Regions from separate parts of the Cytobacillus sp. SAFR-174 genome, predicted to be linked through region 2. Evidence: predicted binding sites of a transcription regulator. Region 2 holds the regulator's gene; each other region holds the start of a gene.
The links. Region 2 encodes LexA, which represses DNA repair genes until DNA is damaged. Its sites were predicted from a motif close to CGAACATATGTTCG; they were not measured.

Region 1 (7,920 bases), on a different contig from region 2:
TGCTGATCTCCATATTTGTGTCATACAAAATGAAGAAAGACCTGCTGAGAAGTGAATTGATTCAAGGTTCAAAATCGCTGAATGGAATCTTTTCTGCGTGGTATTTCCTTCTGCGCTATGTGGTTCCTCTGGTTATTATCATTGTATTCCTTGATTCACTGCAGATTATATAATAAAAACGAGGGATGGCATCTGTTAGATGCCATCCCTCGTTTTATGTTACAGCCATCCCCGTTCATATTGCTCAGGAGGTTCGATTGCTGCGCCAAGTTCTTTTGCTGCTGTCCGCGGCCAATAAGGGTCTCTCAGCAATTCTCTGGCAATAAAGATTAAATCAGCCCGCTCGTTTTGGAGGATTTCTTCAGCCTGCAGGGCGGATGTAATAAGCCCGACTGCGCCAGTCTGGATATTCGCACCTTCTTTAATGGTCTCAGAGAATTTGACCTGGTAGCCCGGGTAAGTATGTATTCTGGCCGGCACTACTGCTCCGGAGCTTACGTCAATTAGATCCACTCCCTGCTCCTTCATCCATTTTCCCATTTCTGCATAATCCCTTGCGGTCAACCCTTCATCATGATAATCATGGGCTGATACTCTGACAAATAAAGGTCCATCCCAAACGGCTTTAACAGCTTCAATGACTTCACCGAGGAAGCGATACCGGTTTTCAGCCGATCCCCCATACTCATCATTCCGTTTATTGCTTAGGGGTGAGAGAAACTCATTTATCAGATATCCGTGTGCCGCATGGATTTCAATTACTTCAAAGCCGGCTTTTTTCGCTCTTTCAGCGCCTTTTTTGAATGCCTGGACAGTTTCTGATACTTCTTCTTTTGTCATTTCTTTTGGTGTTTTCATTTTTTCATTAAAAGCAATAGCTGATGGAGCGAGAATTTCTCCTTCAACAGTTGCTTTTCTGCCGGCATGCGCCAGCTGTATCCCGGGTGAAGCACCGTGTTCTTTCATTAGCCCGGTTAATTCCTTCAGGCCTGCGATGTGATCATCATTCCATATTCCCAGATCCTGAGGAGAAATCCGGCCCTGTGGAGTCACAGCGGTTGCCTCCAGGATAATTAATCCCACCTGCCCGACAGCCCGGCTCGTATAATGAGTCCGGTGCCAGTTTTCAACCATTCCGTCTTCATTATGGCTTGAGTACATGCACATCGGTGCCATAACAATTCTGTTTTTAAAGGTGACTCCTTTAATTGTAAAAGGTGAAAAAAGCTTTGTTTCCATAGTTTTTGCCTCCTTATTTCGCTATCCTAAATATTAAGTATATCAGGCAGTTCCATAAATGAAAAAGAACATGCATTCAGGAAGGTGTGTGCTTTCAGCGTTTATTCCTCAGTTCGCTTAACTTATATAATGTACCTCTCCAGACTATGCCACCCCGTACAAAGGTTAGGATGCTGGCGCGGATTATGGAATAAATAAACAGGAGAGCTGTAATTGGAAATACAGTAAACAGGAGCGGAGAAAATTTGGACATTCTTTTTGTAATGATTGTATAAACAGCTGCTAAAAAAAGAATGTTTGCAAGGCTCAGACTGAAAATCATTTTGTCTGTTGAAAAAACGGAGAAAAAGGGAAGCACCTGAGAAAGGAATGTGCCGGCAATTGCAAATAGCACCATGCTAATACGGTAATGAAGGCCAGCAAAAGTATTCTTTTCCAATCCTTTGAAGGCTTCTATTAAACTTTCATACCATTCAACTTCAATCAGGTCCATCGCCGTTGCAAATTTCTGTCTGAGACCGTTTTGTTTGATTTTCATTCCAAGCATTAAATCATCATCAGGCCGCATTTTTATTGCCTTGTGTGTTCCGATTGCTTCATAGGAATGCCTGGACACCATGTTAAATGCCCCAATGCCAACCCCGCTCTTAGAACGCGGATTGTTTGCCAGCCAGGGGCGTTTATAATAGGAGAAGCCAAAAAGAAAAAAAGCAATGAACGTGTTGAGCCAGAAACTCCTGCCTGTCAAACTTGGTGCCGCCGTTAAATGATCAAGTTCATTCTTGCTGAAATAATGAACCGCCTTGCTGAAGGCATCCTTTTTAAATAACACATCGGCATCTGTAAACAGAATTAATTCCCCTGATGATTCCCTATATCCTTTATAAAGAGCGTGGTTTTTTCCCAGCCATCTGCTTGGGAGGGAATCAATATGAATACACTTAACCCTTGAATCCTTTTTCTGAATATGATCCATGATGCTTCCTGTGCTGTCGGCTGAACGGTCATTGACCAATATCCATTCAATGCGTTTATAGCTTTGCCGCAGCTGGGTTTCTAAGCTCTCCGCAAGCTTGGCTTCCTCATTCCTTGCAGCGGTAATAACAGAAAGAAGGGGGCCTTCAGTCATCGTATCGGTATCTTCAAGGCGATCCAGGCTTTTTAGTCCCAGAAGTGAATCAATTAGTACTGCAATCCATACCAGGAGGCTTGCGCTTAATAGAATAATGAGCATTTGCAGGTTTCTCATCCTTTTCTCATAGTTTGCAATAAGACGGCGTTTTATAGGGGATGCTGCCAGCTAAATTTTGACGGTGCTGCTGAAGCTTTGGCCAAGCCGCCTCGATTGGGCTGTCGCTTCCTTGATGCATTCAATGAAAGCTTCCTGCACTCCGTTCGCTTCAAGCACTTTTACACCTGCTTCAGTGGTGCCGCCAGGGCTTGTTACTTCCTTCCTAAGCTGCTCGGGGTCCTTGGCTGATCGGGCCAGCATTTCGGCTGCCCCGATGAGTGTCTGGATGATGAATTCTTTCGCCATACCCTTTTCGAGCCCGATTTCTTCCGCGCTTTTTTCCATAGCTTCCGCAAGATAGTAAATATATGCCGGTCCGCTGCCTGACAGGCCTGTTACAGCATCCAGCTGTTTTTCCTCAACAAATGCTGATTTTCCCACTGTATCAAAAATGCCTCTTACTGCTTTCATCTGTTCTTTGGTCACTCTTTCATTAGCCGATAAGGCGCTTGCTGATTTTCCGACTGCTGCTGATGTATTTGGCATTGCTCTTACGACTGGCAGCTTTTTTTCTGCCAAAAGTTCAATGCTTTCGATCGAAACTCCGGCGAGTACGGAAATGATCAGCATGTCTTCCTGTAAATAAGGCTTTATGAGATTGATGGCTTCCTGAGCATCTTTTGGCTTCATCGCTAAAATAACAGCGTCAGCCCCGCTTAACAGTTCACTAAGATTATAAGTGGCCTGAACGCCATAGGCTTTTTGCAGGGATTGCAGCTTTTCCCTGCTGCATCTGTTTGTCACCCAAATATTGCTGCCGGTAATGAGCCGGCTTTCGACGATTCCTGATATTAACGCTTCTGCCATTGATCCTGCTCCTACAATAGCTAATTTTTTCATTTGCTGTTATTCCTCCTTATTGTTGCTCTATTTACCGGCTGTTAAAAATAAAAAAGCCTTTCCATCCAGTAAAGGACGAAAAGACTTTGCTTCCGCGGTACCACCTTCATTGCCTTTTCTTTCTTCGTGCAGCATGCCTGCCGCAGCCGCTGTGTTTTTGAAAAGGCATCTCGATCCCGATAACGCCGGGGGTGCGTTTAGGTTTTCCTAACAGCTCATAAGGCAGGTTCAATGGTCAAGTGGACGGTGAAGCCTTTCAGCCGCTCGAGCTTCACTCTCTTTCGCCGTTTTCCATTTACTAATCTTATTCATCGCCATGTTTCTGCTGTAGAGTACAGCTTTGATTTATGAAAATCAAATTTTAATTGTGATTATGCAAGAAGACACACTTAGTTGTCAAGAAGTATTTTTTGAAAAATTATCAATATTACATAAAAATTATGTGAAAATAATGACAATTACTAAAAAGAACGGTACACTTATTTTTATATATGTAAATTTCTAAATTATGTTATTGAATTCCGTTAATATATGCGTATGGCAAATGCTGATTTTTTAAGGGGATAACTGAACAGTTTACTTAAAGGAAGCATGCCTGAGGAAGTATATAGAAAAACAGCTTTATTTTATTTAAATATAGTGATTTTAGGGGGATTGTAAAATGGCAAAATGGAAGGATGGTATTGCAAAGCTTGTTATCCCGACACCTTTTCCTGTCGGCGACGTTAATGTATATGCAGTAAAAGGGGAAAAGCTGACTCTTGTCGATGCAGGGCCTAAAACGGATGAAGCATGGGAAGCTTTAAAATCCCAGCTTAAAGAGCTGAATTTAACTCCCGGTGATTTTGAACAGGTTGTTCTCACACATCATCATCCCGATCATGCCGGACTGCTTGACTTTTTCCCGGACAATCTTGATGTGTTCGGGCACCCGTTTAACCAAAGGTGGCTGTCCCGTACTGACGAATTTCTAAAATTTCATGATGAGTTTTACATAAAACTGTTTAACGAATTTGGAATTCCTGAAAGGTATGCTTCCTTTATTAACAAAATGAAAAAGACTTTGCGCTATTCCTGCAATCGTACCCTGACAGGAGAACTGAAGGAAGGCAGCCAGCCTGAAGGGCTTAACGGTTGGACGGTAACGGAGACCCCCGGGCATGCACAGAGCCATATAGGTTTGTTCAGGGAGAAAGATGGTGTATTCCTTGGAGGAGACCATTTGCTTGCACACATTTCACCTAACCCTATCCTGGAGCCGCCGCTTCCCGGCAATGCGGAAAGGCCGAAGCCGCAGCTTCAGTATAACGAGTCTCTGAAAAAACTGCGGCAGCTGCCGATATCCCTTTTTTATTCCGGACATGGGGAGGATATTACAAATGTGAATGGGTTAATAAGCGAAAGGCTTGGCCGCCAGCATGAGCGGGCAATGAAAGTAAAGGCATGGCTTGAGTCCGAATCGCTCACTGTTTTTGAGGTGTGCCGCCGCCTTTTTCCGAAGGTTTATGAGAAGGAGCTTTCCCTGACCATTTCTGAAACAATCGCACAGCTTGACTATTTGCATTCAATAGGAGAGATTTATATAAATAAAGAGGATGAAGCATTCTTGTATTCCGCATCAAAAGAGGTGGTTTGATTGTCAGACAGATTAAAAAATAAAAATGTGATTATCACCGGTGCATCAGGCGGAATCGGGGCGCAAATGGCCGTCCTTTGTGCCGAAAGGGGAGCAAATCTTGTCCTTCTTGCCCGCAGCCTTGACAAATTGCAGGAGCTGCAGGCAGACTTGCGGAAGCGCTTTTCAGTCGATGTATATGTGTATAAGCTTGATGTTTCAGACACTGACGAAGTTTCGGCTGTTTTTTCAGAGATCATTGCCCGGTTTGGTCACATAGATGTGCTTGTGAATAACGCCGGCTTCGGTGTTTTCCGCGAGGCGCATGAAGCAAAAGTTGAAGAAATAAAGGGAATGTTTGATGTAAACGTTGTTGGCTTAATGGCCTGCACGAGCATGGTGCTCCCAGTGATGAGGAAACAGAGGAGCGGCCATATTATTAATATCGCTTCACAGGCCGGCAAAATGGCCACACCGAAATCGAGTGTCTATTCCGCAACCAAGCATGCGGTTCTTGGCTATACAAACAGCCTTCGGATGGAGCTTGCTGACAGCAGTGTATTTGTGACTGCAGTTAACCCTGGACCGATTGAAACCAATTTCTTTACGATTGCAGATGAAAAGGGCACATACGTGAAAAATGTCAGCAAATTTATGCTTAAGCCTGAATACGTGGCCCGCAAGGTAGTCAATGCCATGCTGCGGCCTGTCAGGGAAATCAACCTTCCGCGGTGGATGAATGCAGGGAGCATTATCTATGCCCTTTTTCCAGGACTGTTCGAAAAAATTGGAAAACGCGCATTCAATCAAAAATAAGAAGCTCAGAAGCTGCAGCCAAGTGCCTGCAGCTTCTTTTGTTTTTGGCTGATGAGGCGTCTATCCCGGGGAGAAAGAACCGCTTTTAAGAAAAACCGCGTAAAATTTCCATTGAAACCGAACGCATATTCGCTTAATATAATGGGTATACATATACAGAACGAATGTTCTTGTAATATATATTTTTGGGAGTTTAGAGGGGCTATGCAGCATAGAAGCTGATAAGCAGCGCCTTACGCTTTTTTTTGAAGGAGGATGTCGAAGTCATGGTTGATTACAGCTCAATGCCGAACAATCAAATTTTGTGTGTTGATATGAAGAGCTTTTATGCAAGCTGTTCTGCTGTCATGCTTGGTCTGGATCCTCTTGACTGCTATCTTGTAATTGCCGGGAATGTGGAACGGAAGGGGAGCGTTGTTCTGGCGGCCTCTCCGCGAATGAAAAAAGAGTTTGGAATAAAGACAGGGTCCCGTCTTTTTGAGGTCCCCCAAGATCCGCGCATTCGAGTTGAGGAGCCGAAAATGGCGACTTATTTAAGAATCTCCACTGAAATCACCAGAGTGTTTAACCGATATGTCCCCAAGGAAGCCATCCATACGTACAGTGTCGATGAAAGCTTTATAAAAGTAGACGGCGCAGTGCATCTCTGGGGTGATGCCCAGACGATTGCCTGGAAAATAAAAGATGATATTGAACGGGAATTTCAGCTTCCCTGTGCCATAGGAATAGGGCCTAATTTGCTAATGTCAAAGCTCTGCCTGGACCTTGAGGCGAAAAAAAAGGGAGTTGCACAATGGACGTATGGAGATGTAAAAACAAAGCTGTGGAATATATCCCCGTTACGGGAAATGTGGGGCATCGGCCGCCGTGTTGAAAAGACATTGAATGGAATGGGGATTTTTACAGTCGGCCAGCTTGCCCGCTATGATCTGGCTAAACTCGAGAAGAAGTTTGGGATTATGGGCAACCAGCTCTATCACCATGCATGGGGGATTGATTTGTCGGAAATAGGCGCGCCGATTATGGCAGGGCAGATCAGCTTCGGCAAAAGCCAGATTTTACTGAGGGATTACAAAGAGGAAAAGGAAATTAAGCATGTGGTCCTTGAGATGTGTGAAGAAGTGGCAAGAAGGGCCCGCAGCCATCGCAAAGCCGGCAGAACCATCAGCTTTGGCCTTGGCTACAGCCAGGATGAATTCGGAGGGGGGTTTTATCGCTCCAGGACAGTCGATCAGCCAACCAATATTACGATGGATCTTTATCGGGTCTGCCTCGAGCTTTTTGACGAGAATTATGAGGGGAAAACAGTACGGCAGATTTCCATTTCCCTCGGCAATATTATGGATGACTGCGAAATGCAGCTGAGTCTGTTCGACTTGGATGGCTGGAAAAAAAGGGAGCTCGGCTATACTGTCGACCGGATCCGCTCCAAGTTTGGAAGAGGAGCTCTGCTGAGAGCCGTCTCTTATACAGGCGCAGGAACCGCCAAACACCGTGCGACATTGGTTGGCGGCCATAAAATGTAAAAGGAGGGTCAGCTTATGATTCGCGATCGGGGCAGAATTAAATGGACTTCCATGATGCTGCCGGAACATGTAAAGCTCTTAAGAGACTGGGCAAAGGAAGACACATACGAGCAAAAGCGGGAATTGGATGAGCAGAAGATGGAATATATGAATGAAATTCTTTCGGAAGCAATGGAATTTCAAAAAAACGTTACACTTACACATTACAGGGGCAGAAATTATGAACTGGTTATCGGGAGCATTCATTATTGGGATGACCTTGGCCAAAAGCTTCATGTTGTTGACCGGTTTGGGGAAATTCACCGTATTTCCATTAACGATATAGCGGATGCGCGGTTCACGGAAGAGTAGGGCTGGCTGGACTGTACTGGATGAATTTAAGCGGGGTAGTTTTAAGGCGGGTGAAGCACCTTAACAGCAGGGAGGTGTATGAAGATGCCCAGCGGAAAAGAACTTGAACAGCTGCCAATGGCCAACGCCGCACCAGGGGCCGGGGAAGACAGTACGGACAGGGACCGGGAACGGCTTCAAGGGATAGTACAGGATGAAAGAGCGACACCCGCAAAAACAAAAAATGAAAAATGAAAAAAACG
Region 2 (7,920 bases):
ATTATATGTGTAAGATAATACCCTCAAAGCGGTAATAATGATAAACAAAGCATAAAGTTCAAACGGTGCTGATGCGATTCCGAATCCGACTGCGAAGCCGCAAAGGATAGCCCAGACAGCATAAATTTCAGAACGTAATACAAGCGGTTTTCTTCTTGCAAGAAGGTCGCGGACTATTCCACCGCCGCTTCCTGTCAATACTGCTGCCACAATTACAGCGCTTAAAGGATGATTCATTTCCGTTGCGTACAATGCTCCTTGGATGGCAAATGCGGATAATCCGATTGCGTCAGTGAAATTTCCCCACTTTTGCCAGTGTTTGAGCAGGTTGTTCGGGAACAGCATTACTGCTGTGATGGATAAAAGGGCAATCTGAAAAAATAACCCCTGTTCCCAAAGGGCAGAGACTGGAACACCTATTAGCAAGTTTCGGATGGCCCCGCCGCCAAAAGCAGTAACAATCCCGAGGATATAAACACCCAAAATATCATATTCTTCTTCCATGGCTACAATTGCACCGCTGACAGCGAATGCAATAGTGCCAATCATACTTAAAACTTCCCATGTCATATGCCATTTCTCCTCATGATGCAAATCTCTAAATCTATTATTGTCCAAGTTAATTACAAACGTAAATTCTTTCCAAACAATATGATTTTAACACGGAAAAAAAGAAATTCAACCTTTTTTACACATTTAAACGTAATGTACAAAAGCCTATGATTAGCGGTGAGATTAGTATTTGACCAGGTTTTTTGTTATGATCAATTAAAATAAGAATATGAAAGAGGGATGCTGGTTGGAACACAAGCCAGATTATGAAAAGGTTATTCTTGTCGGTTGCCATACTGAAGATGATGATCAGCGGTTTGAATATTCAATGGAAGAATTGGAATCCTTAACGGAAACCGCCAACGGGAAAGTATTAGCTTCGGTGACACAAAAAAGGGAACGTGTTCATCCGTCTACATATATAGGAAAAGGAAAAGTGGAAGAATTGGCTGCTCTTCAGGAAGAAATGGAAGCAGATATTATCATTTTTAACGATGAGCTTTCACCAAGCCAGGTTCGAAACCTATCTGCAGATTTGGATGCACGAATCATTGACCGCACACAGCTGATATTAGATATCTTTGCTCAGAGAGCACGCTCTAAAGAAGGGAAACTGCAGGTTGAGCTGGCTCAATTGCAGTATCTGCTGCCGCGCCTGTCAGGCCAGGGCGTCCAGCTTTCAAGACTTGGAGCGGGAATTGGCACAAGGGGACCGGGTGAGACAAAGCTTGAGTCAGACCGCCGGCATATCCGCCGCCGCATTGATGATATTAAGACCCAGCTTTCGGTCATTGTGCAGCACCGGGACAGATATCGTGAACGGAGGAAGAAAAACAAAGCTTTCCAAATTGCGCTTGTCGGCTATACAAACGCAGGGAAGTCCACGATTTTTAACAGGCTGTCTGAAGCAGATTCTTATGAAGAAAACCAGCTGTTCGCCACACTTGACCCAATGACCCGCAAGCTGATTTTGCCAAGCGGATTCATTACACTTGTGACAGATACAGTCGGATTTATTCAGGATTTGCCGACTACGCTGATTGCGGCCTTCCGATCCACCCTGGAAGAAGTAAAGGAAGCAGATCTCCTTCTTCATGTAGTCGATATGTCCAATCCGGATTATTACCAGCATGAACAGACAGTCAATAAACTAATAGAAGATTTGGAAAATGATAAAATACCGCAGCTGACGGTATATAATAAGAGTGATCTGAAGCATCCTGATTTTGTCCCGACCGCCAGGACAGAAACAATTCAAATCAGTGCCTTTGAAGAAGATGACCGCAATGAGCTGAAACGGAAGATCGAGCAGATGATCCTGGGGATGATGAAGCCTTACCATGTTGAGGTGCCGTCGACAGAAGGGAAACTGCTGTCACAGCTTAAGAATGAAACCATCCTGAGGGAATTGACTTTTAATGAAGACAAAGAACTCTATGTCTGCAAGGGCTATTACCTCGAAGACCATCAAATCTCAGGACCTTTAACGAAATATACCGTATAGTTAGGAGAACATCATGTTTCAACAGTTATCACAAGGAGAAAAGCTGCAGCCGATTGTAAAAGAAGTGGAGCAGCAAATTTCAGAAGTATTAAAGAACATTGATGAGCGGATTGATGAGAATCAATTCCGTGTATTAAAGAGCTTTCAAAATTTCAAAGTCAGCGATTCTCATTTCATTCCATCAACCGGTTACGGTTACGATGATATCGGCAGGGATACATTGGAGGAAATATATGCAGAAGTATTCGGCGGGGAAGCAGGATTAGTGCGTCCTCAGATTATTTCCGGCACCCATGCCATTTCCATTGCACTCTTTGGCGTATTGCGGCCGGGTGATGAATTGCTGTACATAACAGGAAAGCCGTATGACACATTGGAAGAAATCGTTGGAATCCGCGGAACAGGCAACGGCTCGCTGAAAGAGTTCGACATTGGGTACAATAGCATCCCGCTGAATGAAGATGGGAGCATCAATTACTCTGCGGTTGAAAAAGCAATCAAGCCGAACACGAAAATGATTGGCATTCAGCGTTCTAAAGGATACGCAACAAGACCATCCTTCACAATTGAACAAATAGATGAAATGATTCAGTTTGTAAAAGAAATTAAGCCGGATGCAATTGTTTTTGTTGACAATTGTTACGGGGAGTTTGTAGAGGACAGGGAGCCTTGCCATGTTGGGGCAGATTTGATGGCAGGGTCGCTAATCAAGAATCCTGGCGGCGGGATCGCCAAGACTGGCGGCTATATTGTCGGGAAGAAAGAATGGGTGGAAGCCTGTTCCTACAGAATGACTTCCCCGGGAATTGGTGCAGAAGCAGGTGCGTCCCTGTACAGCCTTCAGGAAATGTATCAGGGCTTTTTCCTTGCTTCACACGTTGTCGGCCAGGCATTGAAAGGGGCTGTTTTTACAGCAGCACTGCTTGAGCGGCTTGGAATGAACTCCAATCCAAAATGGAATAGTAAAAGAACTGATTTAATTCAATCTGTTCAATTCGATGATAAAGAAAAAATGGTGAGGTTCTGCCAGGCGATTCAATTTGCATCACCTGTTAATTCCCACGTAACCGCCTACCCAGCTTATATGCCGGGATATGAAGATGATGTCATCATGGCAGCGGGTACTTTTATACAGGGTGCCAGCATTGAGCTGACCGCAGACGGTCCAATAAGGCCTCCGTACGTTGCCTATGTGCAGGGCGGCCTTACCTATTCGCATGTAAAAATGGCTGTATGCATAGCATTGAACCAATTGCTGGAAAAGGGTTTAGTCCAAATAAATTAGGTAAATATAAGAGGGACAGCTACATAGTTAGTTGTCCCTTTCTTTTGCTTTACTGAGAATTATATGAAAATATGAAAGGCAAAAATTTTTTGAAAAAATCATGTTATAAAACCTAACATTCTATTGACAGATTTTCTAACATTACATATAATAAACTCAAGAAGTAATTGAAATGGGGGAGAAATAGTTGACTGGAAGCGAAATTCGACGTTCCATGCCGCTTTTCCCAATTGGTACTGTCATGCAGCTGACTGACCTGACTGCAAGGCAGATTCGCTATTATGAAGAACACCAATTGATATCTCCAGCTAGAACTGACGGAAACAGAAGGCTTTTTTCCTTAAACGACATCGATGTCCTTCTGGAAATCAAAGATTTAATTGATCAAGGTGTGAACATGGCCGGGATCAAGCAGCTATTTTTCGTTAAAGAACAGCAAGCGCTAACTGAAACCATGAATAAACAAGCTGAAAAAGGGAGACGCGATCTATCGGATGAAGAAATCCGGAAGCTTCTGCGCAAGGAAATTGTGCAGGCGGGCCGTTTTAATCGCTCTTCATCCCGTCAGGGTAACATCCACCGCTTTTTCCATTAAGAAAGCCGTTTTTAGCTCGTTGATAATGTCTTGGATTTCCGGGCGCGCATTAACAGAGCAAAAAATAAATTACACATGTAAATTTAAGGGAGGAACTACCAGTGGCTAAGTTTACTAAAGAAGATATTAAACGTATTGCAGAAGAGGAAAATGTGAAATTTGTCCGTTTACAGTTTACGGATATCCTTGGAACAATTAAGAATGTGGAAATTCCAATCAGCCAGCTTGAAAAAGCGCTTGATAACAAAATGATGTTTGATGGATCTTCAATCGAAGGTTTCGTGCGAATTGAAGAGTCAGACATGAATCTATATCCAGACCTTGATACTTGGGTAGTGTTTCCTTGGACTGCAGAAAAAGGCAAAGTGGCTCGTCTGATTTGTGATATCTATAATCCGGATGGAACTCCATTCCTTGGCGATCCGCGAAGCAACCTAAAACGCATCCTTAAAGAAATGGAAGACCTTGGCTACACTGATTTTAACTTAGGGCCTGAACCGGAATTCTTCCTTTTCAAGCTTGACCATGCAGGAGAGCCGACTCTGGAACTAAACGACAATGGCGGATACTTCGACCTTGCTCCGACTGATCTTGGCGAAAACTGCCGCCGTGATATCGTACTTGAGCTCGAAGAAATGGGCTTTGAAATTGAAGCTTCCCACCATGAGGTTGCACCTGGCCAGCACGAAATTGACTTCAAATATGCGGATGCTTTAACAGCTTGTGACCAGATTCAGACGTTCAAGCTAGTTGTTAAAACCATTGCACGCAAGCACGGCTTGCATGCGACATTTATGCCTAAGCCATTATTCGGTGTCAGCGGATCTGGAATGCACTGCAACGTTTCACTATTCAAGGATGGGAAAAATGCATTCTTCAATGAAACCGGCGATCTTCAGCTAAGTGATGACGCCCGCCACTTTATTGCTGGTATCGTGAATCATGCAACTGCATTTACAGCTGTGACAAACCCTATCGTTAACTCATACAAGCGTCTGGTACCGGGCTATGAAGCACCTTGCTATGTTGCCTGGTCTGCTCAAAACCGTTCACCTCTCATCCGTATCCCTGCTTCCCGCGGAGTAAGTACACGTGTTGAGGTGCGGAGCGTAGACCCTGCTGCGAACCCATACCTTGCTATGGCTGTATTATTAAAAGCTGGCCTGGACGGAATCAAAAATAAAATGACTCCTCCTGCTCCAGTGGACCGCAATATCTATGTAATGACAAAAGAAGAGCGTGAGGAAGAAGGAATCAAAGATCTGCCTCCTACTTTGGCAGCGGCCCTTGAAGAGCTAAAGAGAGATGAGGTAATTGTTTCTGCTCTTGGCGATCACATTTTTGAACATTTCATTGAAGCGAAAGAAATCGAGTGGGATATGTTCCGTACGCAAGTGCATCCATGGGAGCGCGAGCAGTACCTGAGCATGTACTAAGAAAATATGACAACCCCTGGCTGATAAAGTCAGGGGTTGTCATTATGGAAAATGCAAAAACCCCGTTTTTAAATGAACGAGGTTTTAACCAATTTCTATCTCTCTGCATCTCTCTATTCTTTGTGTCTTATTTTTAAGAAATCGAGACATGTCAGCAGTGCATCTCCTCCAAATCCTGCAATTACTGCCAGTAGAACTACTTTTAAGGCAGAGTCAGGATCTGAAGATACGACCAAAAAAACAGCCGCTAAAGCCCCCATGATTACCTCTTCAAAGACCCCCAGATAGATGAATTTTTTTGTCCTTCTGGGTTTAACCATTTTGCCTTCTTTTCGAATATGTCCAACGACACCGACCAGCCCACCAATCAACAAAGCGAAGGTAATGTTCAAAAACATTTTTTCTTCACACTCCTAAAGTCGAGATTTTGGACAAGCGACCTTAGGTTGATTCTCGGTGTATTACCATTATATTGAAAGTGAATATAAAATAACATGCATAAAAATACCGAATTTTCTGAATAATAAATTAGTCATTCATGACTGTAACCTTATGTTTGAATAAAAGTATCAGTTACTTTCGTAGGATTTAGGTGATAGCACCAGGTAATAGGAACTGATAACCTTCTTAAAATTGGAAAAAACAAAAAGCAGGCAGAGATGCCTGCTTCTTAATAATCTATTAATGCATGTGACGGTATACGCCTATAACCTTGCCAAGAATAGAAACATTTCGAAGTATTATTGGTTCCATTGTGGAGTTTTCCGGCTGCAGACGGATAAAGTCTTTTTCTTTAAAGAATCTCTTGACAGTCGCTTCATCTTCCTCTGTCATCGCAACTACTATATCCCCATTATTTGCAGTGCTCTGCTGTTTGACAATTACATAATCTCCATCAAGGATTCCTGCTTCAATCATACTTTCTCCCATGATTTCAAGCATGAATACATGCTCGTCAGCCGGTGCCATTCTTTCCGGAAGAGGGAAGTATTCTTCAACATTTTCAATTGCCGTTATCGGCTGCCCTGCAGTTACTTTACCGACGATTGGGACATTAACTGCACTGACCTTGGGAATGTTAGAAGCCTCGTCCAAATCTAAAATTTCAATAGCACGAGGTTTTGTAGGGTCCCTGCGGATCAGCCCTTTGCTTTCAAGTCTGGCCAGATGACCGTGAACGGTCGAACTTGAAGCCAGGCCGACTGCTTCACCGATTTCCCTTACAGAAGGGGGATATCCTCTCAATTTAACTTCTTCTTTTATAAACTCTAATATATCTTGCTGTCTTTTTGATATTTTCACCATCTTTACGCACCTCGTATGTGTTTTAATTGTCTCAATTATAGCATCAATTACCATATGATACAAACATAAGTTCGAATTTATATTGACGCAAAACAAATGTTCGGTATATAATGAGATCAACAAATACGAACATACATTCTTTTAAGGTGGTTTATTATGCTGAACAAATTGTGGAAATCATATTCCTATGCTATTATTCTCTTCGTTTTAAGCTTGGCAGCATCGTTTATATTACTCGTGCTCATTGAAACACCTGATACAGAAAAGTTTGTGAAAGTCACTGTTGCAGAAGGTGATTCATTATGGAAGATTGCTGAAAATTTTTCTTCTGAGCATTCTCTGTCAACAGATCAATTTATAAATTGGGTAGAACAAAATAATGGGATAGCGGCAGGAAGGATTTTTCCGGGTGATGAAATTGTCATTCCAGTAAAAGCCCTGGATGACCAGCCATATAAAGAGCTTGCCAGTTCAGACCTTAACGAATAAGGAGAAGTTATGAAAGCAATAATTTACTGCAGAGTTAGTACAACAAAGGATACTCAGGAAACGTCCCTTTCAAGACAGGAAGAAGAGCTTTTGAACCTGGCAGAAAAGCATGACTTTCAAGTAGCCAAGGTCATCCGCGAACAGGCCAGCGGATACGATCTTGAAAGAGACGGTATATTGGAACTTTTAGACTTAATTAAAAAAAAGGATATTAATGTTGTTCTCATCCAGGATGAAACCAGGCTGGGGAGGGGAAATGCGAAGATTGCGATTCTCCATTGCATCTTTAAAGAGGAAGTCCAGTTATACAGCATCTCAAATAACGGCAAACTGGAGCTTTCGGAATCAGATTCGATGGTGCTGAGCATTGTAGGAATGGTTGAGGAGTATCAGAGAAAGCTGCATAACATCAAAATCAGACGCGGCATGCAGCGAGCTGTTGATAAAGGATACAGGCCCGAGAAAAACCTAAGTAATCAGGGTGCAAATGGCGGCAGGGAAAGAATAGAGGTCCCGATAGAGGAAATTGTCCGGCTGAGGAAAAACGAGTTAACGTTTGCTGAAATTGCTGCGACGCTTAGGGGGTTTGGCTATAATATTTCCAAAGCAACCGTCCATAGAAGGTACAAAGAACATATTGATTCGCTTTCTGAGTAGAGCACTTTTCTTGTAAAAGGTGCTCATTTTTAGTATGATGGCATTTGAGTTTCAGTATTGTTCCATATCTGAAGCTGCTGTATAATAAAAACTTCCA
Region 3 (7,920 bases), on a different contig from region 2:
AAACGCATTCGGCGTGCGGTGTTCACAATATTAGGGTTAGGCAGTGTGAAGCTTGAGATAGCTGTCGTCGCCACGATGATCACAATTGCCGCTGAAACAAAGCCTGCTTCGACTGCAGCCTGCCCGAGAATAAGTGCCCCTACAATGGAAACAGCCGGACCAATGGCCCTTGGCATTCGAATCCCGGCTTCCCGCAGGACTTCGAAGGCTAGCTCCATTACCAGTAATTCCACAATGGCTGGAAAAGGAACCTGTTCTCTTTGTGCCATGAGCGTCACCATTAAAGTAGTAGGGATTAAGCCATGGTGGTGCGTGATCAGGGCCAAATAAATGGCCGATGCATACATGTTAACGTAAAACGAGCCAACCCGAATGAGTCTTAAAAAAGAACTCACCAGGTAATTGGCATAATAGTCTTCAGGAGAGTGAAAAAATTGGATAAAAACAGCCGGCAGAATCAATGCAAATGGTGTCCCCTGTATAATGATCGCAATTTTCCCTTCTAAAAGGTTAGCAGAGACCACGTCTGGCCTCTCTGAATTCTGGAAGAGGGGAAAGATCGTTTTCCTGTTGTCCTTTAAGGCTTCTTCCACATAATTTGTGTCCAATATACTGTCCATATCGATTTTACTGATTCTTTCCTTCACTTCCTTGACGATTTCCTCTTTCGCTATGCCCTCCATATATAAAATGCCTATATCCGTTTTGGTCACTTTCCCTGCTTTTGTCTGTTCAATTCTTAATTGATTATTTTGTATTCTGGAGCGAATCAGCGAAATATTCGTACCTAAATTTTCTGTAAACCCATCCTTTGGCCCCTTCACCACCGTTTGTGTGGTAGGTTCTGAAATTGACCTTGATTGAATCTTTCTTGTTCCGGCAAGGATTGCCTCTGACTGCCCCTCTATCAAAATAACCGTGTCCCCGCTCAGCAGACCGTCTACTAATTCAGGCCATTCATCAATGCTAGTCACCTTAGGAACTGAAATGATCTGAGATATTTCATCGGACCAATTTTGAATAGATTTCTGTTCATGACTAAAGGCAAGAATAGGATGCAGAACATTGTCATGCAGGCTTTGGTCGTCAACAATCCCCTGGATATGTATGAGGGCTGCTTTTCCATGGTTTGAAAGTATTATATTTCGGACTGATAGATCGGAGCTGTTGCCAAACTGCTCTGTTAAGTATTGAATATTAGAGTGAATACTCTTGCTTATCTTTTTATGGTGACTGTAATGTTTCCGGAACACAGTAAATCTCCTTTGGAAAACGAATCTTGTTTGTTAGTGTGCCCGGGTATTATGAATATCTTGCCTTTTTAATAAAAAAACCTAACCAATCAGGTTAGGTTTTCATGATTCTATATTAACCGGGATTCTTTCACCACTGAGTCTGGTGAACATTCGTATTCTCCGGAGTATTCCACTAGTCCAATCTCGCAATTTTTGCCGATTTTGACATTTTTGCCTCTGACGACAAGAGCTGAGGTGCCTTCAAGTTCGATGTCATCACCTTCAATTAATTCTGCCTCAAGCTTGAGGGGGAAGAGCGATTTGATCAATTTAAACAGGCTTTCTCTATGCTGTGCCACTTTAATCTTTCTTCCGCCAATCTCTTTCGCTTTGCTTTCTCCAAATAGTTTAATATCAATCGTTTCTGCGTTTAGTAAACCATCTATCTTAAAAGCCCCTTCCGCGCGGAAAACCTCCGCTTCACAGTCTCCTGCAATCTTTGCTTTTCCATTCACTACCATTTCATCGCTTTTTACAGAACCTCCAATGGAGGAATTCCCGGCAACCTCAAGCTTTTGGCTGTGGACAGCTTCTGAAATGGATGCGGAGCCGTTAATATTTAAAGATTCAGCTTTAACTGCTCCATGGATATTGGCTGCACCGCTGATTTTTCCTTTTTCGGTTTTTACGTTTCCATGGATCGTCCCCGTACCGTTGCAATTGAATCTCTCACATTCTATATCACTATTTACCGTGCCCTTTCCATTGATTTCGACTTTATTAAAAGTTCCTCCATTAACCGATCCAACTCCATTAATGATTAAGTTCCCCAGTGTTTTCATTTCCACAGCATTTCCTCCTATGCCAATTTGGATTTTAATTCCTCAGCACATTGCTCTACCGATATAGCGGCAGCCAATTTTGTCCCTTTTTCGAGAAGGACCTGTTCCCCGTTCATTGAAGCCAGGCAGCTGGACATGCCGAGTTTTCGAATGAAGCAGATCACAGCTTTTGGCTGCTGCAGAATCTCTTGATGATCATTTAATAGCTGAAGGAGCATTTTCCCTTCTTCGATATGGATATCCCCCGATTCCAGCAGGCTGGAAAGTATATAAAGCTTTAAAATCTCATAATAATTGAATTCGTGAATCTCCCCCTGTGTGTCCAGAAAGATATTCATAACCGGATCAGAAGCTATTCCTTTAGCCATCAGACTTTCCTTTGGCAGCTTCAGATTCGTTGCATTCAATGAAAACAAATCAGCCAGCTCATCCAAAGAAAGGCTATCCTTCATCTTCTGTATCTTTTCAACCCGCTCGAGGATTTTCTCTTTTGGAAAAAAAGTCTCCTGCCCTGTAAAAGTTGATTTCCTGACAAACCAGTCCTCAGGTATCAGGTTCTTCCTTTTCCACCGGTAAAGCTGTCCATATGAAATCCCAGTTAAATCCAGAACCTCTTTTTTTGAAATTAATTCATCGCTCAATTCCAGGACTCCTTTCTGATGATACGATTGTAACATAACACTGTTACGTATGAAATGTGTTTTTATTCTTTTTTTCCTGATTTTTTTCGACAAATCTTCCGGAATTCACCACGAAATCAATACTGTTCAAGTTTCTTACTGTAAAACAATGTTTTATTGACACAAAAAAACCTGGCTCATATAGAACCAGGTTTCCCTTCATTCGTATACTTTTAATAAGTTATACTGCTTTCCAATATACCGGTAATTTTGCCTTCGGTACATCTCTTTTGGAGTATCTTCTCCATCCGCCACAAGAATGATCGTTTTATCCTTATACTGATCCATCACGGATTTCTGCAGGGAGCTGCCGATGCCCTTTTTTTGAAAATCCTCATGGACCATCAATCCATCAATTTCAGCTGTTCGTTCCTTGATAATGACATCAACAGATCCGGCTGTCTTTCCTTTATAAAATGCAATAAGCTGCTGAATACTTTCATCTTTGTAATTTCTTAAGTGCTGAGCTTTCTTTTTCTCTGCGAAGTTTTCCCCATATACCGAATCCTGCTCATACTGAAATTCCAAATAATCGTTCCATGTTTTATCCGTAACATTTTCAACTTTAATTTCTTCCCTTTCCTGGACTTCCGGAAATTCAGCCGGAAGAATCGCAAATAACTCCAGGAACCCAACCGTATAATCTTTATCCTGCTGAAAGAAAGCCACAAGCTCTCCAGAAAGCTCCTCATCATCCGGAAAATAAAATCTTACATGCTTTTGGCCCTTTTTCTGATGAAAATCTCTTAAATATTGATGTGCCTCTTCAAACTCCTGAACGGAAGGCATTCTTTTAAAGGCAATAAAATTGCTGTCATACTGAAGGAGCATGTCAGGATTATGGTTATGAATAATTAGGTCATTTTCCAGAACACTGTGTCCCGGTTTATAAATATCATGAAATGTGATCTTTTTCATCGGTTTCTCCTAAAAACATTTTATAGGTATTTATACTCTCTATCTGTTATGAGCACATCATGGCAGCGCATTAAATTCTCCTTTAGTTCCGGAGGGGTATTTCTGTTATCATACGCACACAGGGAAATCAGGCCATGGTCAGAAATGGCATTGCTTAGATTTTTTTCATATTGTTCCACTAACGGAATGTAGTCCTTCACGTTCCCCCACTCAACCAAACCCCATGTAAATATCTTAGTATTGCTATCTAAATATGGCTGAATGTGTTTAAGAAAAAAGTTGAACACTGTACCAGGATTAAAATTACCGTTAGAGTAATAAAAATCAAAATTGTTCGTAAAATGAACCCTGTTTAATTCCTCTTTTCCCAACATATTAGTTAATTCTTTTTCAATAAGAAAATAATTCCGATCATTCTCCACAAATAAAACATGTCCGCCGCATCTGACACCAGCCGTTATGTATGAGACCGCATTCTGAAGATAGCAATCCATTTGATCATAGTGGTAAAGAATATGGCCACCGTTTGACTTTTGCAGATCATCAAGTAAATCTGTTAACAATTCATTCATTGATAAGACTCCTTATAACGAAAAAATGTTTGATGTACTTTAACGCTACTCACTCCCAGCTGCTCTTTCTTATTATATCTAAAAATTGAAAAAAGTGGATGTATTTTCTCCAGGTTTGCGGTCCACGGCCCATATAAAAACTCGAGGTAAGTTCCTCGAGTCTGCTGCAATTATAAAATATTATTCATTCTTCCGCTTCCACCCCGGCTATTTCATCAAAGTTAATTTTCTCAAGATCCCCGCTCTCCAGTTGCAGATAAATTTTTCTGCTGATGCCATCCAGTCGGTTTACCCTTCCTTTGTATTCGAGGAAAAATCCTTCCCGCCAGACTTTTACTTTCAAAAGATAAGCATATTCCATTGCATAGTGAATTTTGTTTTCATATTCCTCCAATTCATATTCATCAATGAGCGGCTTGTTTTGCGCCATTTGATCTCTTTCCAGCTTTCTTAGCATCGCCCGGTGTTCCGGCATGAAGTGAGCAGGCTGCCATTTTATTTTCCCTCTGTCTTTTAGCGGCATAATAAATCCCTCCATACTTTATTATAGAACATTTGTTCGATTTTAAAACCTAAAAAACAGAAAAAGCTTAAGTTGGTTCATTTGGATAATAAAAGTACGAATGGTAAAATACACTTTAACTCTCTAAAAAAAGATTGGTGAAACAATGAAGCAGATGCAAATCAAACACCGGTGGCTTGGAAGCTTGCTGGCGTCCGATCCCGGACTTATCCGATTTCAAAAAGCCGGACGAGCCACATTAAGTTTAATGGCGTCGGTATTTACAACTTTATTTCTTATGCAATTGGCTGGGGCAGATGCCGCTCTCGCCCTTACTCCGGCAATTGTTTCCGGAATGGCCGGCATGCTTGGCATCATGATTGTGATGGATGACTCTAAAAAAGGGAAAATGCTCACAACCGGCCTCCTTGGATTTTCAGCAATGGCAGGAGTATCAATCGGTTCACTGCTGGCAGAAAGCACAATCTTTACCGATATTTCAATGGTTGCATTAATATTTTTAAGCTTTTATTTGACCCGCTTTGGTGTCCGCTATTTCTCATTATGCATGATCGCATTCATGACACTTTATTTCTCATCTATTCTGCAATTATCAGCCAGCCAGCTTCCTTCCTTTTACTTCGGGATCTGGATTGGGGTCGCGTATGCTTTCCTGTTCAATTTTATTCTTTTTCAGGACACCGCGAAAAACCTGAAAAGAAGCATCCGCTCCTTTCATTTCCAAAGTAATTTTACCTTCAATCTCTTAATTGAGGGAATGCAGGAAGAGCGTATGACTGCTCATCAGCGGGAAGAATTGCGGAGAAACGTGCTGAAACTCCGGGATTATGCTGTAATCGTTTCAGAGTATATCAATGAGGATGATGTGCAGAAATTATGGCCCGGGCTGACCCCATCCCAGCTGAGATTATATATATTTGATACAGGCATGCTGATTGAAACGCTGACTGACTCCATCCGGAACTTAAAAAAAGCGAATGCCCTTGACATAGAAGAGCTGAGAAACCTCCTGGTCTGGGTCACCCGCTCTCTCCGTGACGCTGAAGTTCTTGCCCATCAATATGAAGAACAAAATCTTCGTGAAGCAGAGCTTGCTGTACAGGCACTTCGCCTGCTTATTATGGATTTGTTCAACAGGGAAGACAAACCGGCAGGATGGCTTTACTTGATCAGGCGGATCGAGTCCCTTGCAAACCATGTCATTGAGGGCGGCATAACTATACAGCAGGCGCTTCATAAAGTAAAAGACAATGAAATAGAAGTATCTGAAGAGACGCCCGATGAGGATGAATCACCTAAAGAAGATAAGAGCCTCAAACCTTCCACCAAAAAAGCATTTCAGGCATTGACTGCTGCCATCATATCCATCATTGCTGGACAGATTCTTTCGCCTGACCAGCCTTATTGGGTTCTTTTAACAGCCTTTATCGTTCTGCTCGGAACCGAATCAATCGGGCGCATTTATACGAAAGGTTTTCAGCGGTCAGTTGGAACGATTATCGGGGCAGTGATAGGATTTACGCTTGCCAGAGTGGTCAGCGGCCATTCTGTGCTGGAAATCACGCTCATTTTTGCAGCAGTTTTCTTCTCTTTTTATTTATTTGAAGTCTCTTATACATTAATGAGCATGTTTATTACGATGCTGGTCGCTTTTATGTATGACCTTTTACTTGGCGGAATATCATTCTCCCTTATCAGTTCCAGGGTTATCGATACGATTGCCGGTGCCGGCATTGCATTCGGCGTATCTCTATTTATTTTTCCTAAAAAAACGAAGGATAAAGTGGCCGATACGATAAATGATTATCTTCAGGAACTGAAACCGTATGTCACGGCATATGTGCGAAGCTTCCGGGAAGATGTGAATGTTAAGGAGCTTTCAGGCAAAGGCTTCTTATTGGATCAAAAGCTTAAAACCATAAACGTCGAAGCGCAATCACTGATAAAGAAACCCGGATCTCCGCGCCATGCTGACGTTAACAGATGGATCACCCTTTTTTCAGCCATCAATTACTATGCAAGACATCTGGTGGCTTCCTCCTACCGGAAAGGATTCGACTATCCTGATGAGCTGGTCGATGTTTTCACAAGAATGGAGGAGAAACTTGAATTAAATATTGAAACATTAATGGACCTGATCAAAGAAAGCGGAGACGGCACACTTGTCTATAGTCTGGACCGGGAAAGAGAACAAATTGAACGAATGGCACCACCAAGGCAGCAATCCCAGCGTGACTTGATTCATCATCTTTATTTCGTCTGGAGAATCAACAAAGCGATTGTGGAATTGGCAGAAGAGCTTGGTGCAGGGAAGGAGCAATAATGCTCCTTCCTCTTTTATTTATAAAGAGATTAATAATAGTAATATGGAGGATATGAGTAATAAGGATAACCGTAATATGGGTAAGGATAACCATATCCGAATGGCGGAGCTAAAGCACTTCCCAAAAGCAGACCTCCCAGGAAAGGAAACCCGAAGCCAAAACCGAACGGCCTGCCAAATCCAAATGGTCTTCCAAACCCAAATGGTCTTCCGAATCCAAACGGTCTCCCAAAACCAAACGGCCTGCCAAACCCGAAAGGTCTCCCAAAACCAAATGGCCTCCTAAAGTCATCATCTGGGCTAATCTGCATTAGTTCATTCACTTCATTCTGCATGTCTAGTCCTCCTCAGGATAAATTTCAGTATTAGCGTATGCAGATATTTATTTTAAGAGTAGGCTGTTACCCAGACAGAAATTCAAATACACCGCAAAAAAAAGAGCAATGCCCGAAAGCATCACTCTGAGTTTTTTCATTTCTTTATTCTGAGAAGCCTTAGGCTATTCAAGGTGACCAGCAGAGTTGCTCCCATGTCCGCGAAAATGGCAATCCATAAGGTCAGCCAGCCTGGAACCACCAGCAGTAAGGCAAGGGCCTTGATTCCGAGTGAGAACGTAATGTTCTGTTTTATGATCGCTAACGCTTTTTGGCTGAGTTTAATCGTATAAGGCAATTTGCTCAAGTCATCTGACATTAGCGCTATATCCGCTGTTTCTAGTGCCGTATCGGTTCCGGCACCGCCCATGGCAACCCCGACAGACGCAGCAGCAAGTGCAGGCGCATCATTGACTCCATCTCCGACCATTGCCACACTTTGATGGCGGGCAC
Region 4 (7,920 bases), on a different contig from region 2:
GTTCCAACTGTGGAACGAGGATTTCGGCTTGTTGTCTTTTGGTCAATAGAGATTGCCGGAGACAGTCCTTCGATCGCATCCACATCAGGCTTATCCATCTGACCGAGGAATTGCCTTGCGTAAGCAGATAATGATTCCACATAGCGGCGCTGACCTTCAGCGTAAATTGTATCGAAGGCCAGAGAGGACTTTCCTGAACCTGAAAGTCCGGTCAGGACGACAAGCTTATCTCTTGGAATGGTGACATCTATATTTTTCAGATTATGGGCTCTGGCACCCTTTACAATCAGTTTATCCATCGCCATTTTTTCGTCATCCTTCCGCTTTCAGCTCTAATATTAAATCACGAAGCTCGGCAGCCCTTTCGAAGTTGAGGGATTTGGCCGCTTCCTTCATTTCTTTTTCCATATCGCCGATCAGTTTCTCGCGCTCTTTCTTGTTCAGCTTGCCGAGCCTTGCTGACGGCTGGTATTCTTCCTGCTCTTCTGCCGCATGGGTTGCACGGATCGAATCGCGAATATCCTTCTGGATAGTCATTGGTGTGATGCCATGCTTCTCATTGTACTCTTCCTGAATGGAACGGCGGCGCTTTGTTTCACTGATGGCTTTCTCCATACTGTCCGTAATCCGGTCTGCATACATTATGACATGGCCGTTTGCATTACGTGCTGCACGCCCAATCGTCTGGATGAGTGAACGTTCTGAACGGAGGAAACCTTCTTTATCAGCGTCAAGTATGGTAACAAGGGATACTTCAGGAATATCCAGTCCCTCCCGCAGAAGGTTGATCCCGACCAGCACATCGTACTTGCCAAGACGAAGCTCCCGGATAATCTCAATCCGCTCAAGCGTTTTTATCTCTGAGTGCAAGTACTGCACTTTAATGCCGATTTCCTTTAAATAGTCAGTTAAATCCTCGGACATTTTCTTCGTTAAAGTGGTAACAAGAACACGTTCGTTTTTCTCAACACGATCCTGGATTTCGCCAATGAGATCATCAATTTGACCTTCGATTGGACGGACATCAATTGTTGGATCAAGCAGACCGGTTGGGCGAATAATCTGCTCAATCATTTCCGGTGTATGCTCAAGCTCATAAGGACCGGGTGTTGCCGAAACAAAAACAGCCTGCTTCACATGCTTTTCGAATTCAGTAAACGTAAGCGGCCTGTTATCCATCGCTGAAGGCAAACGGAAACCATGGTCCACAAGCACAGATTTTCTTGCCTGGTCACCATTGAACATACCGCGGATTTGCGGCAGAGTTACGTGTGATTCATCAATCACAATCAGGAAGTCTTCCGGGAAGTAATCCAGAAGGGTGTACGGTGTTGAACCAGGAGGTCTTAACGTAAGATGACGGGAGTAGTTTTCAATTCCGGAACAAAAGCCCATCTCCCTCATCATTTCAAGATCATAGCGAGTCCGCTGCTCGAGGCGCTGTGCTTCAAGAAGCTTATCGTTTTCTCTTAATTCAGCAAGGCGCACTTCCAGCTCTTTTTCAATGTTCTGGATGGCGATCCGCATTTTTTCTTCACGCGTTACGAAGTGGGATGCCGGGAAAATCGCAACATGTTCACGTTCACCCATTATTTCACCTGTAAGGGCATCCACTTCACGGATCCGGTCTATCTCGTCTCCGAAAAATTCTACACGGATACAATGCTCATCCCGTGATGCCGGAAAAATCTCGACAACGTCTCCGCGTACACGGAAGGTACCGCGCTGGAAGTCGATATCATTGCGCTCGTACTGAATGTCAACGAGCCTGTGAAGAAGCTGGTTCCTCTCAATCTCCATTCCGGCTCTGAGGGACAGCACCATTTCACGGTATTCTTCAGGTGAACCCAAACCATATATGCAGGAGACACTGGCAATAATAATGACATCATTCCGCTCAAACAGGGAGGAAGTCGCCGAGTGGCGAAGCTTATCAATTTCATCATTGATGCTTGCATCTTTTTCAATAAAAGTATCTGTAGAAGGCACATATGCCTCAGGCTGATAGTAGTCATAATAGCTGACGAAATACTCAACCGCATTGTTTGGAAAAAAGTCCTTAAATTCACTGTATAGCTGTCCTGCGAGTGTTTTATTATGGGCAATAACAAGCGTTGGCTTGTTTACTTCTTTTATGACATTCGAAATCGTGAAGGTCTTACCCGTTCCTGTCGCACCCAGAAGTGTCTGGTGTTTCTTGCCGGAATTGATTCCCTTCACTATTTCTTTAATCGCCCCCGGCTGGTCGCCCTGCGGGGAATATTTTGAGACTAATTCAAATTGATCCTTCACCTAAAAGCCTCCCGTTCAGATTACTTTTATCTATTTATATTAATCACAAACCAGCATTGAGATAATTCAAGATCCGGGATGCACCGCTGATTTGTCAGTTTTTTACTCAAAACTCATATCATCATTCTACCACAAAGAGCCTAAAACAAACCAATAATATGCGAACGGATATTCGTTTTTGTGTTTTCACTGAGAAAATATTGCTTGGGAAATATGCCGAATCATTGAGGGGAGTGTCGAAGAAAGGTTAATCAAACGTTTGATTGATTGCCTTGAGTTCAAACAAACGTTTGATTGAACTTCATTATAAGCTGATATGACGTATGCCTAAATACAGCTTTTAACTCATTAAATAAAAAACCTGTCGATAGGTTTGTTCGACAGGCTCTGCAAATTTCATTCCGCACTTGGCTTTATTTTCGGATTCAATTTTTGGGCATACCAAAACCCGACAGTCAGCGAAAGTGCGTCTATAACGATTAAGGCAAATGAATTGGTGTAGCCTTTATATACAGAAGCAGCAATAAGTCCCACCGTCAGCACCAGCCCGATTACACGATTATAGCTGACTCTCGTAAAAAACAATACCAGCAGTCCAGGAAGCAGAAGAGCTGACAGATATTTTAATCCCATTTAAAACACCTTCTTTTGGTTTTTCACAAAAATTCAAGGTTTCTACCATTAGAATAGCTTTTCACCGAAGGATGTACAAGTTTTTTCAGTGTTATTCCAAGCGTTCTTTCACATAATAAGAAAAAGAATTTATTATGGAGGAATGCATCATGGCCAGAAGAAAAAGACGCCCGCTAGTACCGGAATCAAGAGGTGCATTGGACCAGCTGAAAAATCAGGTAATGGCAAACCAGGGGTATCATGTTGACAGAAAAAATCCGGACGCTGTGAAATATGAAATTGCTGGCGAGGCAGGTGTGCCTTTGAAGCAAGGCTATAATGGCACGCTTACATCCAAACAGGCAGGAACAGTTGGCGGAAAGATTGGCGGCAGCATGGTGAAGGAACTTATCCGGATGGCACAGGAACGGATGAAGGAACAGTAGAAATGTGAACTTTGGGAAAAGAGTGGGGAAATTCGGGAAACGAACACTTATTTTGAGGAAAAGACTCATCAAATTGGGGAAACAACTCTCCAATTTGAGGAAAACACTCACAAAAAAAAGCTATCCCGCAAAAGGATAGCTTTTGTTCTTATTCAGCAGCCTTTCGCTCTAGAAATTCCTGTTTAATGGATTTAAGCAGTTCCGGGTCAGTTACTAGCTGGAAGGCAGTGAGTGCCAGTCCTTTCGCTCCCGTAAGCAGCGCTTCGTCTCCTTTTGCAGATGCGGCCGCTTCCCGGAACGGAACAGTATGGGCAACGAGATTATCCGCACCAATTTTAATATAAGGGTGAATGGTTGGCACCACCTGGCTGATGTTGCCGGCATCCGTCGAACCGATTCCATCCCGGTCCCCTTCCACTACGGTTTCTCCCAAGTCTTCAATCACTTCTTTAAACACCTTGTCATATGTCTTGTTTAACAGCAGGTTATCTACTTCGTTTTGAAATGCGATGACATTCAGCTTTGCTCCTGTTGCCAGTGCAACACCTTCAGCGACAGCTTTAACCTTCCGTGTTACCTCATTTAAATCTGTTCTGGTTGAAGCACGAATGAAAAATCTGGCTTTTGCATACTCAGGGATAATATTTGGAGCATCCCCGCCATGTGTAATAATTCCATGGATTCGCACATCATCCTTCAATTGCTGACGGAGAGCATTTATTCCGTTGAACAGCTGAATAACTGCATCCAGAGCATTGATTCCTTCCTCCGGTGAAGCTGCTGCATGGGCAGGCTTTCCGATAAACTCGAAGTCAAGCGGATCCACAGCCAGTGATGAACTGGTGAGGCGGGTATGGTTTGATGGATGAACCATAAGGGCAGCATCAATGCCTTCAAGCAATCCATGCTTCACAAAGCTTCCTTTTGCACTTCCATTTGGCCCGCCTTCTTCTGCCGGGGTTCCAAGCACTACTGCTTCTCCGCCGGTCTCATCAATAACCTTGCTCAATGCAATGGCTGCCGCCACACTTGTTGTGCCTATAATATTGTGGCCGCATCCATGGCCCAGTCCTGGAAGAGCATCGTATTCTGCAAGGAATGCAATGGACGACCCCGGTTTAGCGGATTTTTTCCGGGCCAGAAAAGCTGTTTCATGCCCGGCCACTGCCCGCTCCACTTCAAATCCTTCCTTCTCAAGAATGCCTGAAAGCAAGCGCGAGGCAAAAAACTCCTCATTCCCTATTTCCGGGTTTGCATGGATCTGATGGCTTGCAGAAAGGTAAAGTTCCTTATTATCATCAACATTCTTCCTGATTGCTTCTTTCAGTTCGGATAGTGCTTTTACAGGTGCCGTCATCATTGTTCCTCCTTTTATAAAGTGAAACTTAAATCAGTGGGGATTTTCCTTATCCCCCACTTATCCTCCTTTGATTCCTCTGAGTCTTGGTGTGGGGGTCTTACTGCCCGTTAGACTGCGATAAATTAATTACCAGCCAATATCACTTAATGGAATGAACGTCGGGATCATGCTTCCGTCATATTCTTTCGTGATGAAATCAGCTACATCATCTTCCTGGTAAAGTTCCGCAATTCTCTTAAGCGTTTTGTTATCCTTGTCTTCTGTTCTTACAGCAATGATATTTACATAAGGTGTAGCGGTTTCGCTTTCAATAAACACTGAATCCTTAGTTGGGTTGAATCCGGCGTCTACGGCAATTCCGTTATTGATGACTGAAGCCGACACATCCGGAAGTGCACGCGGCGTCTGCGCTGATACCATTTCTACAAATTCAAGGTTCTTTTTGTTTTCAACGATTTTATTCAAGTCCAGATTTCCGTCATAGTCCTCGGATAATTTGATCAGGCCGGCTTCCTCCAGTAAAAGAAGGGCTCTTCCGCCATTAGAAGCATCATTTGGAATGGCGATTTTGCCGCCTTCCGGAATGTCTTCTACAGATTTTACTTTCTCAGAATAAAGACCCATTGGTGCTAAAACAGTTGTCGCAATCGGTGTAAGATCCATATTATGCTCTTTAATAAAAGTGTCGAAATAAGCGACAGTCTGGAATGCATTTACATCAAGATCACCTTCTGCAAGGGCTACATTTGGCTGCACATAGTCAGAGAAAGTCACAACCTCAATGTCAATGCCTTCTTTTTCAGCTTTTTCGGCAATAAAGTCCCAGATGCGTGTATCTGATCCGCTGACACCCAATTTAACCTTCTTTGTTTCTTCTCCGCCTGTTGTGCTTGAGCATGCCGCAGTGAACACAGCCAATGCTAAAATAATGAATGATAAAAACAGTTTTTTCATGATGTGTTTCCTCCTAAGTTATCTTCTTCTGATTTTTTTTGATAAAATATTTCCGAATGACTGCAGGCCTTGAACCATGACCACTAAAATTGCAACGGTAATCAGCATGACGGTTGTATCGAATCGCTGGTAGCCGTATGTAATGGCAAGGTCACCAAGGCCGCCTCCTCCGACTGCCCCGGCCATGGCTGAAGCTCCGACCAGACCGATTGTCGCAATGGTAAAGCCTAATACCAGCGAACTGAGTGCTTCCGGTATCAGAAACTTTAAAATGATCTGGCCAGGTGTCGCTCCCATTGCTTCTGCCGCTTCAATAACTCCCGGATCAACCTCAAGCAATGAGTTTTCTATTAATCTCGCAATGTATGGTCCTGCATAAAAGACGAGCGGCACTACGGCTGCAGCAGTTCCAATCGATGTTCCGACAATCATCCGTGTGATTGGGATGATGGCTACCATTAGAATGATGAAGGGGACTGATCTGAAAATATTAATAATGCTGTTTATGATGTTAAAAACAACGGTGTTTTCCAGCAGATGCCCTTTCCTTGTCACAACAAGCAATATGCCGAGCGGCAGTCCGATAAAAGCTGAAAACAGCAAGGAGAATGCCACCATTTGGACCGTTTCGATTAAGGCTTCGATGATTTTTTCCTGGTTAACTAGCACGTGATGTCACTTCCTTTATTGAAACTTTTTCCTGGCTGATATACTGAATAGCACGTTTGATTTCACTGTCCGGACCTTGGAATTCGACAATCAGGTTGCCAAATGGTGTTCCCTGCAGTTCAGTAATATTTCCAAACAGGACGTTGAAGTCGATATTAAACTTTTTGGCAACCTGAGAAAGCAGCGGCTGCCCTGCAGAGTTTCCGACAAAGTTGATTCTGAATACCTTTTGAAGCCCCTGCTGTTTTTCAATTACTTGCTTAATGGAGTCAGGTATTTGATCATTCATAACCGTGCTGACAAAGTTTTTCGCTGTTGGAGTTTTTGGTGAGGAAAAGACATTGAAGACGGTTCCTTCTTCAATAATTTTCCCTGCCTCGATAACAGCGACACGATCACAGATCTCCCTGATAACAGACATTTCATGAGTAATGATCAGAATGGTAATGTTGTATTCTTTATTTATTTTTTTCAGCAGCTGCAGGATCGAGCTGGTGGTCTGCGGATCCAGAGCTGACGTTGCTTCATCACATAATAGAATGGAAGGCTGGGTCGCCAGCGCCCTTGCAATCCCGATTCGCTGCTTTTGCCCGCCTGATAGCTGATCAGGATAGCTGTTCGCCTTATCGGCAAGCCCTACAAAATCTAATAGTTCATGGACACGCTTTTTTATTTCATCCTTAGGGATCTTAGCCAGTGTAAGCGGCATCGCCACATTCGCAAACACGGTTTTGGAGTTTAAAAGGTTAAAATGCTGAAAGACCATACCAATGTTTCTTTTCACTTCGCGAATTTCTTTTACTGATAAAGCCGTCAGATCATGGCCACTTACAATGACCTTTCCTGAAGTCGGCTTCTCCAGCCAATTGACACAGCGGATCAAAGAACTCTTTCCCGCACCACTGAAGCCGATCACCCCGAAAATCTCACCCTTATTAATCTTTAAATCTATTCCATCCAGAGCAGCTACCTGCTGACCTCCGCTTTCATAGACCTTCTTTAAATTCTGAAACTCTATCATGCAGCATCTCTCCTTTGTTGGTGACAGGCACCTATACCACTTTCGTGATGTGGTATAGGTACCTGTCACCGCTTTATAAACAATTATTCCTATGCGAAAACTAAGATTTATATCCTGAAATTTACCCCTTCCGCCAGAAGAGGTTTTTTGAAATCCTCTCCTTATCTTTCAGGCTTTTTGCCTGCTGGATTTGGCACGGTGCGTTCTGCCTGCTGCCGAAGCTTCATTGGGCCAGGTCCCTCTGCTTCTCTCGATAAGAATTATTCATATGTTTATGAATAGAATCTTGATGTATTTTTTCCACATAAAACAAAAACCCTCTTCTAAAGAAAGAAGAGGGCAGCATTTATCAATGGTCCTCTTCTTATCTTTCAAGCAATGCTTGCTGGATTTGGCACGGTACACTTTTGTCCGCTGCCGAGGTGTCATAGGGCCAGTCCCTCAACCTCTCTTGATAAGAAGATTTTTATTATGCGGTTGTTAATATGTTTATTACTTTACCATCTTAAAGAAAAGGATGTCAATCATATTTTTTAAATATTTTCACTTGATCCATTTTCATAAAT

Region 1: a site for LexA is predicted at 5,920-5,933, ahead of ACTHRG_RS17360 (Y-family DNA polymerase). Genes of this name have one in related genera too.
Region 3: a site for LexA is predicted at 4,796-4,809, ahead of ACTHRG_RS14570 (YolD-like family protein). Genes of this name have one in related genera too.
Region 4: a site for LexA is predicted at 2,454-2,467, ahead of uvrB (excinuclease ABC subunit UvrB). Genes of this name have one in related genera too.

Annotation. Positions count from the first base shown of each region.
Region 1 is NZ_JBQCMZ010000018.1:26,312-34,231, reverse strand. Features, by position in the region: gene ACTHRG_RS17390 (sodium-dependent transporter) at 1-173, shown strand, start outside; gene namA (NADPH dehydrogenase NamA) at 220-1,239, opposite strand; gene ACTHRG_RS17380 (glycosyltransferase) at 1,334-2,488, opposite strand; gene proC (pyrroline-5-carboxylate reductase) at 2,540-3,370, opposite strand; gene ACTHRG_RS17370 (MBL fold metallo-hydrolase) at 4,032-5,006, shown strand; gene ACTHRG_RS17365 (SDR family NAD(P)-dependent oxidoreductase) at 5,007-5,801, shown strand; gene ACTHRG_RS17360 (Y-family DNA polymerase) at 6,068-7,327, shown strand; gene ACTHRG_RS17355 (YolD-like family protein) at 7,343-7,678, shown strand; gene ACTHRG_RS17350 (hypothetical protein) at 7,763-7,912, shown strand.
Region 2 is NZ_JBQCMZ010000001.1:412,756-420,675, forward strand. Features, by position in the region: gene ACTHRG_RS02030 (trimeric intracellular cation channel family protein) at 1-570, opposite strand, end outside; gene hflX (GTPase HflX) at 782-2,056, shown strand; gene ACTHRG_RS02040 (aminotransferase class I/II-fold pyridoxal phosphate-dependent enzyme) at 2,070-3,341, shown strand; gene ACTHRG_RS02045 (MerR family transcriptional regulator) at 3,529-3,936, shown strand; gene glnA (type I glutamate--ammonia ligase) at 4,038-5,372, shown strand; gene ACTHRG_RS02055 (DUF4257 domain-containing protein) at 5,486-5,770, opposite strand; gene lexA (transcriptional repressor LexA) at 6,054-6,677, opposite strand; gene yneA (cell division suppressor protein YneA) at 6,834-7,166, shown strand; gene ACTHRG_RS02070 (YneB family resolvase-like protein) at 7,176-7,823, shown strand.
Region 3 is NZ_JBQCMZ010000013.1:85,023-92,942, forward strand. Features, by position in the region: gene ACTHRG_RS14545 (spore germination protein) at 1-1,253, opposite strand, end outside; gene ACTHRG_RS14550 (polymer-forming cytoskeletal protein) at 1,364-2,077, opposite strand; gene ACTHRG_RS14555 (YhbD family protein) at 2,095-2,718, opposite strand; gene ACTHRG_RS14560 (GNAT family N-acetyltransferase) at 2,917-3,675, opposite strand; gene ACTHRG_RS14565 (MEDS domain-containing protein) at 3,696-4,247, opposite strand; gene ACTHRG_RS14570 (YolD-like family protein) at 4,432-4,770, opposite strand; gene ACTHRG_RS14575 (FUSC family protein) at 4,916-7,093, shown strand; gene ACTHRG_RS14580 (hypothetical protein) at 7,123-7,416, opposite strand; gene ACTHRG_RS14585 (heavy metal translocating P-type ATPase) at 7,565-7,920, opposite strand, start outside.
Region 4 is NZ_JBQCMZ010000005.1:93,618-101,537, reverse strand. Features, by position in the region: gene uvrA (excinuclease ABC subunit UvrA) at 1-305, opposite strand, end outside; gene uvrB (excinuclease ABC subunit UvrB) at 313-2,292, opposite strand; gene ACTHRG_RS07135 (DUF2198 family protein) at 2,689-2,925, opposite strand; gene ACTHRG_RS07130 (alpha/beta-type small acid-soluble spore protein) at 3,075-3,350, shown strand; gene ACTHRG_RS07125 (M20 family metallopeptidase) at 3,499-4,707, opposite strand; gene ACTHRG_RS07120 (MetQ/NlpA family ABC transporter substrate-binding protein) at 4,837-5,664, opposite strand; gene ACTHRG_RS07115 (methionine ABC transporter permease) at 5,683-6,333, opposite strand; gene ACTHRG_RS07110 (methionine ABC transporter ATP-binding protein) at 6,323-7,354, opposite strand; SAM riboswitch class I at 7,513-7,614, opposite strand; SAM riboswitch class I at 7,716-7,815, opposite strand; gene ACTHRG_RS07105 (DMT family transporter) at 7,875-7,920, opposite strand, start outside.